DNA from 2 places in the Lysinibacillus sp. FSL L8-0312 genome. Region 1 is predicted to be linked to the other one. Evidence: a T-box and tRNA genes for the amino acid it is inferred to sense, from the RefSeq annotation. Region 1 holds a T-box; the other holds one or more tRNA genes.
What was found. The T-box of region 1 lies ahead of tyrS (tyrosine--tRNA ligase). A T-box ahead of a tRNA ligase gene usually reads a tRNA of that ligase, here a tRNA-Tyr.
Positions count from the first base shown of each region.

Region 2: it has a tRNA-Tyr gene. The T-box ahead of tyrS (tyrosine--tRNA ligase) is inferred to sense a tRNA for this amino acid. The anticodon was not compared.

Region 1 is NZ_JBBOOV010000001.1:1,558,588-1,563,520, reverse strand. It holds gene MHI22_RS07975 (5-formyltetrahydrofolate cyclo-ligase) at 1-587, shown strand, start outside; gene MHI22_RS07970 (YqgQ family protein) at 580-789, shown strand; gene MHI22_RS07965 (LTA synthase family protein) at 1,070-2,965, shown strand; T-box leader at 3,091-3,331, shown strand; gene tyrS (tyrosine--tRNA ligase) at 3,477-4,691, shown strand; gene MHI22_RS07955 (DUF2759 domain-containing protein) at 4,745-4,924, opposite strand.
Region 2 is NZ_JBBOOV010000001.1:2,458,479-2,463,411, forward strand. It holds gene MHI22_RS12420 (phosphotransferase family protein) at 1-748, opposite strand, end outside; gene MHI22_RS12425 (GNAT family N-acetyltransferase) at 763-1,305, opposite strand; tRNA gene MHI22_RS12430 (tRNA-Leu) at 1,495-1,575, opposite strand; tRNA gene MHI22_RS12435 (tRNA-Cys) at 1,622-1,695, opposite strand; tRNA gene MHI22_RS12440 (tRNA-Gly) at 1,704-1,778, opposite strand; tRNA gene MHI22_RS12445 (tRNA-Gln) at 1,783-1,857, opposite strand; tRNA gene MHI22_RS12450 (tRNA-His) at 1,875-1,950, opposite strand; tRNA gene MHI22_RS12455 (tRNA-His) at 1,986-2,061, opposite strand; tRNA gene MHI22_RS12460 (tRNA-Trp) at 2,074-2,147, opposite strand; tRNA gene MHI22_RS12465 (tRNA-Tyr) at 2,161-2,244, opposite strand; tRNA gene MHI22_RS12470 (tRNA-Thr) at 2,254-2,329, opposite strand; tRNA gene MHI22_RS12475 (tRNA-Phe) at 2,342-2,414, opposite strand; tRNA gene MHI22_RS12480 (tRNA-Asp) at 2,431-2,506, opposite strand; tRNA gene MHI22_RS12485 (tRNA-Met) at 2,510-2,584, opposite strand; tRNA gene MHI22_RS12490 (tRNA-Val) at 2,611-2,686, opposite strand; tRNA gene MHI22_RS12495 (tRNA-Glu) at 2,702-2,776, opposite strand; tRNA gene MHI22_RS12500 (tRNA-Ser) at 2,801-2,892, opposite strand; tRNA gene MHI22_RS12505 (tRNA-Asn) at 2,898-2,974, opposite strand; rRNA gene rrf (5S ribosomal RNA) at 2,991-3,106, opposite strand; rRNA gene MHI22_RS12515 (23S ribosomal RNA) at 3,219-4,933, opposite strand, start outside.

The DNA.
Region 1 (4,933 bases):
AAACAACATTACGAAATAAGATGCGACAAGCTCTTGCGACAATGACTGATGAAGCTTATCAATATCAATCATTAGCTATCGTAAAAAAGGTGCTACAGGAATCATATATAATAGAAGCAAATATAATTGGCATGACCATTTCAAATAAGCCAGAAGTCGACACCATTCTTTTAATTGAAGAATTATGGCGACTTGGTAAAAAGGTCGCTGTTCCGAAATGTCATCCAAAAACAAGAGAAATGTCATTTTACATTATTGATTCATTTGCCCAGCTTGAAACTGTATATATGCATTTGCGTGAGCCTATTCCAGCAAGATGTGAGTTAGTTGACGCAAATGACATGGATGTCATCCTTGTGCCTGGCGTTGTTTTTGACCGTAATGGCTATCGAATCGGCTATGGCGGTGGTTATTATGACCGCTATGTATTAAACTATAAAAAAGGGAAGCTGATGTCGCTGCTCTTTGATGAGCAAATCATTGATTGTGTCCCAGCCGAGGAGCATGATTGCCCAGTAGACATCATTATGACACCGACAGAACGTATTGATTGTCTAGCACAACGAGGAGCGAGCGAAAATGGATAAAATGTTAGATATTTATGAACTTTTGAAAACATATGGTACTTTTATTTATACACGTGATCCCATTGGCGATTTGATGTTAATGGAGGATGAAATACGTGAGCTCTATAAAGCAAATGTACTAGACATAAAAGACTATCAAATGGCATTGTTACTCATTCGACAAGAAACAACAAAACTTCGTATGGAAGAAAATAAAAAGTAATGTTTAAAATATAATGTAATGGAGTATTGTGAAAATAATGTAACAAGTATGTAATATTCTTAAAAACAGTGGATTTCCGCTGTTTTTATGTTTTTAAGAAACTTTTTACATTCCAAAACGTATATATAGATGTCTGGTGCATAAAAAGAGCGCGGAGAAAAAAATTTCCAAAAGATATGTGTTGATTATCTGTTAAAAAAGGATTAAGATATATTTTGTTTCCGTAACAAAATGTAAAAAATTATTATTTTTTTGTAAGGAAGTAGGGAGGATGTTAGGAATGAAATCAATAAAGTGGCCTAAACATTCATTTATGATACTAGCAATTATAGCAACATGGATCAAAACGGTCATTGTTTACCACACAAGCTTTGAGATGAAAATTGAAAATGCAATGCAACAATTTATTTTGTTTATTAATCCATTAAGCTTCTTGCTATTTACGTATGGTTTATCACTATTCTTTAAATCAGCAAAAGCTAGAAATCGTTATCTGATTACGGTCAGCGTTATTTTATCCATTGTTTTATACGGAAATGTAGCGTTCTATCGATTCTACAATGACTTTATTACGCTACCAGTATTATTCCAAACAAGTAATTTCAGTGACTTAGGAACATCAGTAGCAGCCATTGTTGAGCCATGGGATGTATTATATTTCGTTGATGTCGTTATTTTAATCTTAGCGAATAAATTTTTACCGAAAATGAAAGAAGCATTTAAAGTGAATATTGAATTCCGACGTGCATTTTTTGTATTAGCAGTCGCAATTTCATTTTTAAACTTAGGATTAGCTGAAACAGAGCGTCCACAATTATTAACACGTAGTTTTGACCGCGAATTATTAGTAAAAAATATTGGTACGTACAATTACCATTTGTATGATATTTATATTCAAACTAAATCATCTGCTCAGCGTGCATTAGCGGATGGCAGTGAATTAGTTGAAGTAAACAACTATGTGCGTTCTAATCAGGCTGCCGTTAACCCAGAGATGTTTGGGAAATATAAAGGTCGCAACTTAATTGTTGTGTCGATGGAGTCTTTACAAAACTTTGTCATCAATAATGATATGAATGGTCATGAAATTACGCCATTCTTAAACTCTTTAACAAAAGATAAAGATACGTATTATTTCAGTAACTTCTATCACCAAACAGGCTTAGGAAAAACATCTGACTCAGAGTTTATTGTTGAAAACTCATTGTTTGGATTAGGTCGTGGTGCTGTATTCTTCACGCATGGTGGAAATACGTATAATTCAATGGCTGAACGCCTTGGAGAAAATGGCTACTTTACAAATGTCATGCACCCGAATAATAAATCATTCTGGAACCGTGATATCATGTATCAATCGTTAAAAATTAATAAATTCTACGATATAGATTCATATACGGTTGAAGAAGGGCAAGCTGTCAACTGGGGTATGAAAGATACACCATTCTTAGAGCAATCTGCTGCTTTAATGAAAGACATGCCACAGCCATTCTATTCAAGATTAATTACGTTAACGAACCACTATCCATTCACTTTGGATCCTGAAGATATTATGATTCCTGAATATGATTCAAATTCAGGTACATTAAATCGTTACTTCCAGACAGTACGTTATATGGATGAAGCTTTAAAAGACTTCTTCCAAGAGTTAAAAGATCAAGGTGTTTATGATAACTCTATTATCGTAATGTATGGAGACCATTATGGTATTTCTGAAAACCATAATAAAGCGATGGCACAATATTTAGGAAAAGAACAAATTACACCAATGGACAATGCATTGCTTCAAGAAGTGCCTTTATTCATCCATATCCCAGGATCTGACGATGGTAAAGAAATGACAGAGATTTCAGGACAAATGGATTTACGTCCAACAATCTTACATCTTCTTGGCGTTGAAACGTCAAAAGACATGCAAATGGGTGCAGATTTATTCTCTCCAGAGCATGAGGATTTTGTTGTCTTCCGTGATGGACGCTTTATAACAGATAAATATGTTTATGCTGGAGAAGCTTGCTATGACAAAGCAACTGGTGAAGAAATAGATGGTGAGCCATGCCAGTCATATGCTGATCGTGCGACAATGGAGCTGGAAAATTCCGATGCTATCATAAATGGAGACCTGCTACGTTTCTATGATGAAAAGACAGGTAATTTAAAACAGGATTCCGTCAAATAACAAAAGAGAGATCTCAAGTTGAGGTCTCTCTTTTCTTTTTTGATTGACAAATTACTATAAGCAATTATAATAAATTTAAATATCTGCATAACGAAGATTTGTTTTTGCATTTCGGAGTATAAGAGTGAAAGGCATGGAAAAGAACGAGTAGCTTTAATCGAACTGACAGAGAGTAGCCGGTTGCTGAGAGGCGCAAGGGATATTAAAGTGAATACATCTTGGAGCTGCGTACCGAAATTTTAGTAGGCTACGACGGGGTTGCATCCGTAATCATTGCAAAAGTATCGCTATGGCTGTACTTATTGAGGAGGGCTGTGTGAATAGCTCTCGAAAAAAGGTGGTAACACGTTCATGAACGTCCTTAGGATTAGTCCTAAGGGCTTTTTTTATGCCTTTACAGCCCAAGTGTTTATCTTGATTTGGCCGTCCTCTTACGCTGAGGCGTAGTTGATTAGTGAACTCTTATAGAGCTTGCAATATTAATATTTAATATTACAAGGAGATGTTTCATATGTTTTTAACACCAAAAGAGCAATTAGCGATAATTAAGAAGGGGGCTCATCAAATCGTTGATGAGCAGGAATTACTCGAAAAATTAGAGCGATCCTATAAGGAGCAGAAGCCTTTAATCATTAAGTTAGGGCTTGATCCGTCCGCGCCGGATATTCATTTAGGGCATGCAGTCGTTCTACGGAAAATAAAGCAAATGCAGGATTTAGGGCATCAGGCGGTCATTGTTATCGGTGATTTTACAGGGCGTATTGGTGATCCAACGGGTAAAGCAAAAGGCCGTGTCGCGTTAAGTGATGACATGGTCAAGCAAAACGCTAAAACATACTGTGAGCAAATTTTTAAAGTGATAGATATGAACAAGACAACTATTCGTTTCAATAGTGAATGGTTAGCAAAGCTGTCATTTGAAGAAGTCATTCAGCTGGCAGCCACGACATCCGTTGCTCGACTGTTAGAACGTGAGGACTTTCAAAAACGGTACCGTCAGCAAATACCAATTGGCATGCACGAATTTTTCTACCCGCTTATGCAAGCATATGATTCGGTAGAGCTACAGGCCGATATTGAATTAGGGGGAACAGATCAAACATTCAATATTTTAATGGGCCGCACCTTACAAAAGCAACGGCGGTTAGAAAAACAAATTGCCATTTTTATGCCATTACTCGAAGGTTTAGATGGCATTGAAAAAATGAGTAAGAGCCTTGACAATTATATTGGTGTCAGTGAAGCGCCAGAGGTCATGTTTAAAAAGGTAATGGAAGTACCAGATGCCTTACTCATCAAATATTTTGAACTAGCAACAGATGAGCATCCACTACAAGTGCAAACCATTCAAGATAGACTGCAAATGGGAGAGAATCCCCGTGATGTAAAATTACAGTTAGCAGAAATTATAACGGCCTTATACCATGGGACTACAGCAATGGAGGAAGCTAAATCCTATTTCCAAGCTGCATTTCAAAGAAAGGAAATACCAAAAAATATTCCTATACTGCTCCTAGAAATTGATAAGGAAAGAATAGTGGATATTATCCCACAACTAGTGGCAATGGATTATATTCATAGTAAGAGTGAATTTCTGCGGTTAATCAAGCAAAATGGAGTATCCTTGAATGGAGAAAAAATAGTGATGGATGATTTATCACTTGTACTAATGAATGATGATGTCATTCAAATTGGTAAGAAACGATTTCTTAAATTAAATAAATAATAAATACAAAAAAAGAGCAATCTCCAGGGAGACTGCTCCTTTTTGTCTGAATTTTAGTGTAATTGTGGTGGATACCCACTGTGAACAATCGTCATGATGACGAACCATCCGAATACAGCGGCACTTAATAAGTTGAAAACAACGCTTAATAGGTTCTTTTCTTTTATTGCTTGGAATGTACCAACTACAGCTAAAATCGCTACTAGACCAAAAATAACCATTAATAAGTTCATTAAAAATAG
Region 2 (4,933 bases), 900 kb from region 1:
ACTTAACGCCGTACCCTTCATAGAATATCTGTTCGTCTTGTTCTGTTTCAAATACATGTGGTTTAGGGCGTACCGCCAGAGCAACATCATATCGTGGATCACCTAATGCTCCAGCACTCCAATCGATAACTCCTGAAATTTTTCTATTCTGTACAAGAACATTGTCAATTGTGAAATCACCGTGTATAAATGTTTGCTGAATGATTTTTGGTTTTTTCCTTTTCAATTTATCTAATAATTTTGGAGTGCCATCTACTTTAAAATTTTTCAAATTAAACTCAGCTTGTCCCAACATATCGTCTATCCATGGTGTGTCTTTTACTAACTCTTGTGGACATCGGGTTGAATGAATGGCAGAAAGGATCTTCCCAAAGTTAAATATTATTTCATGTCTGTTTTCCTCTTTAATCTCATTTTCTAGTGCACTTCTAACGGTGTCGCCTTCTAAATATGCCATTAAAGCCCATGACTGATTTTCTAATGGTTGTTCAATAAAATAATGCAACGTTGGAACTGGTAATGTAGATTTTGATAAATGTTTAAGGACAGTTGCTTCTTTCGTTAACCAGGAACAAAATTGTGTTCCTTTTGTTCTTTTTAAAACGAATATTCCTCTTTTAGAATTAAGAATTCCTACATCCGATGTATGTCCTTGTCTTGGAAAATAAATATGGATAACTCCTCCAACATACTCAATTATGTCTTTAGGTATTTCATTTCGTTGTATGGGATGCAAAATTTTCACCACCAATGCTACTTATTTTAATCAGCCTTTCTTTTTCCTCTAGTTTGATAAAGAACAGGATCTATATTACTCCACACATAAATTAATAAGTCTAAGTCTTGATTTCCTATATTAATCTTTTCCGTTTTTTCTAATCTAGCACCCAATCTCTTATAAAAACGCTTCGACTGATTATCCTCTAAAACCTCAACAAATATTTTTTCATAGCCTAATGCTTTCAACTTAGTAAACAATTTATTGACTAGTTTACTGCCTATTCCTTGACCCTGAAATTGATCTAAAATGTAGATGGATGTTAAATCCCCAGACCCTTCAATTTCATTTTCAGCTCTCTTACCACCATCAGTAAATCCAATAATTTCCCCATTATTGTTTTCTGCAACAAAGACATAATGATCAACTTTAGAGATGTTCCTTACCCATAATTCTGTTCTTTGCTCATAAGACAATTTTTCTAAATACTCGGTAGGAAGAATATTTTTATAAGTATTCTTCCAACTATCTACATGAACTTTTGCTATGCCTTTAGCATCCGACAATTTTGCTTCCCTTATAATCATGTTCCACACCTACCTTCGTATTTACTGTTTATTCAATATGTATGTATTTATATCCTCTTTTGGCATAAAAAATTTTAATCATTCACGCGAGGTTTAGAATGCAATATTATTATTGATGACAAATAAAAAAACGCTTCTTACACTAAGTAAGAAACGTTTCTATAGACAGTTTTAACATACTGTCTAGGATACCGGTGGTCGGGGTCGAACCGACACTCCAAAGGAACACGATTTTGAGTCGTGCGCGTCTGCCAATTCCGCCACACCGGCATAATGGAGATAAAAAAAATCGGATACACCGATTAGAGTTAAAATATGGAGGCGGCAACCGGATTTGAACCGGTGATAAAGGTGTTGCAGACCTGTGCCTTACCACTTGGCTATGCCGCCATCGAAGTTGGAGCGGAAGACGAGGTTCGAACTCGCGACCCCCACCTTGGCAAGGTGGTGTTCTACCACTGAACTACTTCCGCAAAATGGCTGGGGTACCTGGATTCGAACCAGGGCATGACGGAATCAAAATCCGTTGCCTTACCGCTTGGCTATACCCCAAAAGATAATTATATAAATGGGGCGACTGATGGGAATCGAACCCACGAGTGCCGGAACCACAATCCGGTGCGTTAACCACTTCGCCACAATCGCCATTATATTATAATTTTTATTAATTTTACTTTAAATGGGGCGACTGATGGGAATCGAACCCACGAATGCCGGAACCACAATCCGGTGCGTTAACCACTTCGCCACAATCGCCATAAAATTAATTGGCAGGGGCAGTAGGAATCGAACCCACACCAAAGGTTTTGGAGACCTCTATTCTACCGTTGAACTATGCCCCTATAATAATAAAACTGGTGGAGGGGGACGGATTCGAACCGCCGAACCCTAAGGAGCGGATTTACAGTCCGCCGCGTTTAGCCACTTCGCTACCCCTCCGGGAATACATGGTGCCGGCGATAGGAGTCGAACCCACGACCTACTGATTACAAGTCAGTTGCTCTACCAACTGAGCTACACCGGCAAAAAAACATGATGGGTCAGGACGGAATCGAACCGCCGACACTTAGAGCTTCAATCTAATGCTCTACCAACTGAGCTACTGACCCTTGTTATTAAAATAAATGGCGGTCCCGACCGGGATCGAACCGGCGATCTCCTGCGTGACAGGCAGGCATGTTAACCGCTACACCACGGGACCATTTGGTTGCGGGGGCCGGATTTGAACCAACGACCTTCGGGTTATGAGCCCGACGAGCTACCACTGCTCCACCCCGCGATAATCATATACTATTGTAAAAATAATGGTGGAGGATGACGGGCTCGAACCGCCGACCCTCTGCTTGTAAGGCAGATGCTCTCCCAGCTGAGCTAATCCTCCATCTGGGTATTTAAATGGTGACCCCTACGGGATTCGAACCCGTGTTACCGCCGTGAAAGGGCGGTGTCTTAACCACTTGACCAAGGGGCCAACTTTTGGAATAAATCAAAGTGCTGGCGGAGAGTAAGGGATTTGAACCCTTGAGACAGTGTTAACCGCCTACACGATTTCCAATCGTGCTCCTTCGGCCACTCGGACAACTCTCCAAGAATGGCTCCGAAGGCAGGACTCGAACCTGCGACAACCTGATTAACAGTCAGGTGCTACTACCAACTGAGCTACTTCGGAATAATTTTAGTATATAGCCTAGCGACGTCCTACTCTCACAGGGGGAAACCCCCAACTACCATCGGCGCTAAAGAGCTTAACTTCCGTGTTCGGTATGGGAACGGGTGTGACCTCTTTGCCATCATCACTAGACTATTTGAAAGACAATACTTATTATAACATATTTTATCAAAATTACAAGTATATTATAATATTTTTTATTCTTTCAAAACTGGATAAACGTACATTGAATGGTTCAAACGTTTTGGTTAAGTCCTCGATCGATTAGTATTCGTCAGCTCCATGTGTCACCACACTTCCACCTCGAACCTATCTACCTCATCGTCTTTGAGGGATCTTACTTACTTGCGTAATGGGAAATCTCATCTTGAGGGGGGCTTCATGCTTAGATGCTTTCAGCACTTATCCCGTCCACACATAGCTACCCAGCGATGCCTTTGGCAAGACAACTGGTACACCAGCGGTGTGTCCATCCCGGTCCTCTCGTACTAAGGACAGCTCCTCTCAAATTTCCTACGCCCACGACGGATAGGGACCGAACTGTCTCACGACGTTCTGAACCCAGCTCGCGTACCGCTTTAATGGGCGAACAGCCCAACCCTTGGGACCGACTACAGCCCCAGGATGCGATGAGCCGACATCGAGGTGCCAAACCTCCCCGTCGATGTGGACTCTTGGGGGAGATAAGCCTGTTATCCCCGGGGTAGCTTTTATCCGTTGAGCGATGGCCCTTCCATGCGGAACCACCGGATCACTAAGCCCGTCTTTCGACCCTGCTCGACTTGTAGGTCTCGCAGTCAAGCTCCCTTGTGCCTTTACACTCTACGAATGATTTCCAACCATTCTGAGGGAACCTTTGGGCGCCTCCGTTACCTTTTAGGAGGCGACCGCCCCAGTCAAACTGTCCGCCTGACACTGTCTCCTGCCCCGCTAAGGGGCATGGGTTAGAATTTCAATACAACCAGGGTAGTATCCCACCGACGCCTCCTTCGAAGCTGGCGCTCCGAGATCTCTGGCTCCTACCTATCCTGTACAAGTTGTACCAAAATTCAATATCAGGCTACAGTAAAGCTCCACGGGGTCTTTCCGTCCTGTCGCGGGTAACCTGCATCTTCACAGGTACTATAATTTCACCGAGTCTCTCGTTGAGACAGTGCCCAGATCGTTACGCCTTTCGTGCGGGTCGGAACTTACCCGACAAGGAATTTCGCTACCTTAGGACCGTTATAGTTACGGCCGCCGTTTACTGGGGCTTCAATTCGCAGCTTCGCTTGCGCTAACCACTCCTCTTAACCTTCCAGCACCGGGCAGGCGTCAGCCCCTATACGTCACCTTACGGTTTTGCAGAGACCTGTGTTTTTGCTAAACAGTCGCCTGGGCCTATTCACTGCGGCTCTCATGCGCTTGCACGCTCAAGAGCACCCCTTCTCCCGAAGTTACGGGGTCATTTTGCCGAGTTCCTTAACGAGAGTTCTCTCGCACACCTTAGGATTCTCTCCTCGACTACCTGTGTCGGTTTGCGGTACGGGCACCTCTCACCTCGATAGAGGCTTTTCTTGGCAGTGTGAAATCAGGAACTTCGTCCATACGGACTCGCCATCACAGCTCAACGTTACAGTGTGCGGATTTGCCTACACACACGCCTTACTGCTTGGACGCGCATAACCAACAGCGCGCTTACCCTATCCTACTGCGTCCCCCCATTTCTCAAACGGTGAGGAGGTGGTACAGGAATATCAACCTGTTGTCCATCGCCTACGCCTATCGGCCTCGGCTTAGGTCCCGACTAACCCTGAGCGGACGAGCCTTCCTCAGGAAACCTTAGTCATACGGTGGACGGGATTCTCACCCGTCTTTCGCTACTCATACCGGCATTCTCACTTCTAAGCGCTCCACCAGTCCTTCCGGTCTGACTTCAACGCACTTAGAACGCTCTCCTACCACTGACATCGTAGATGT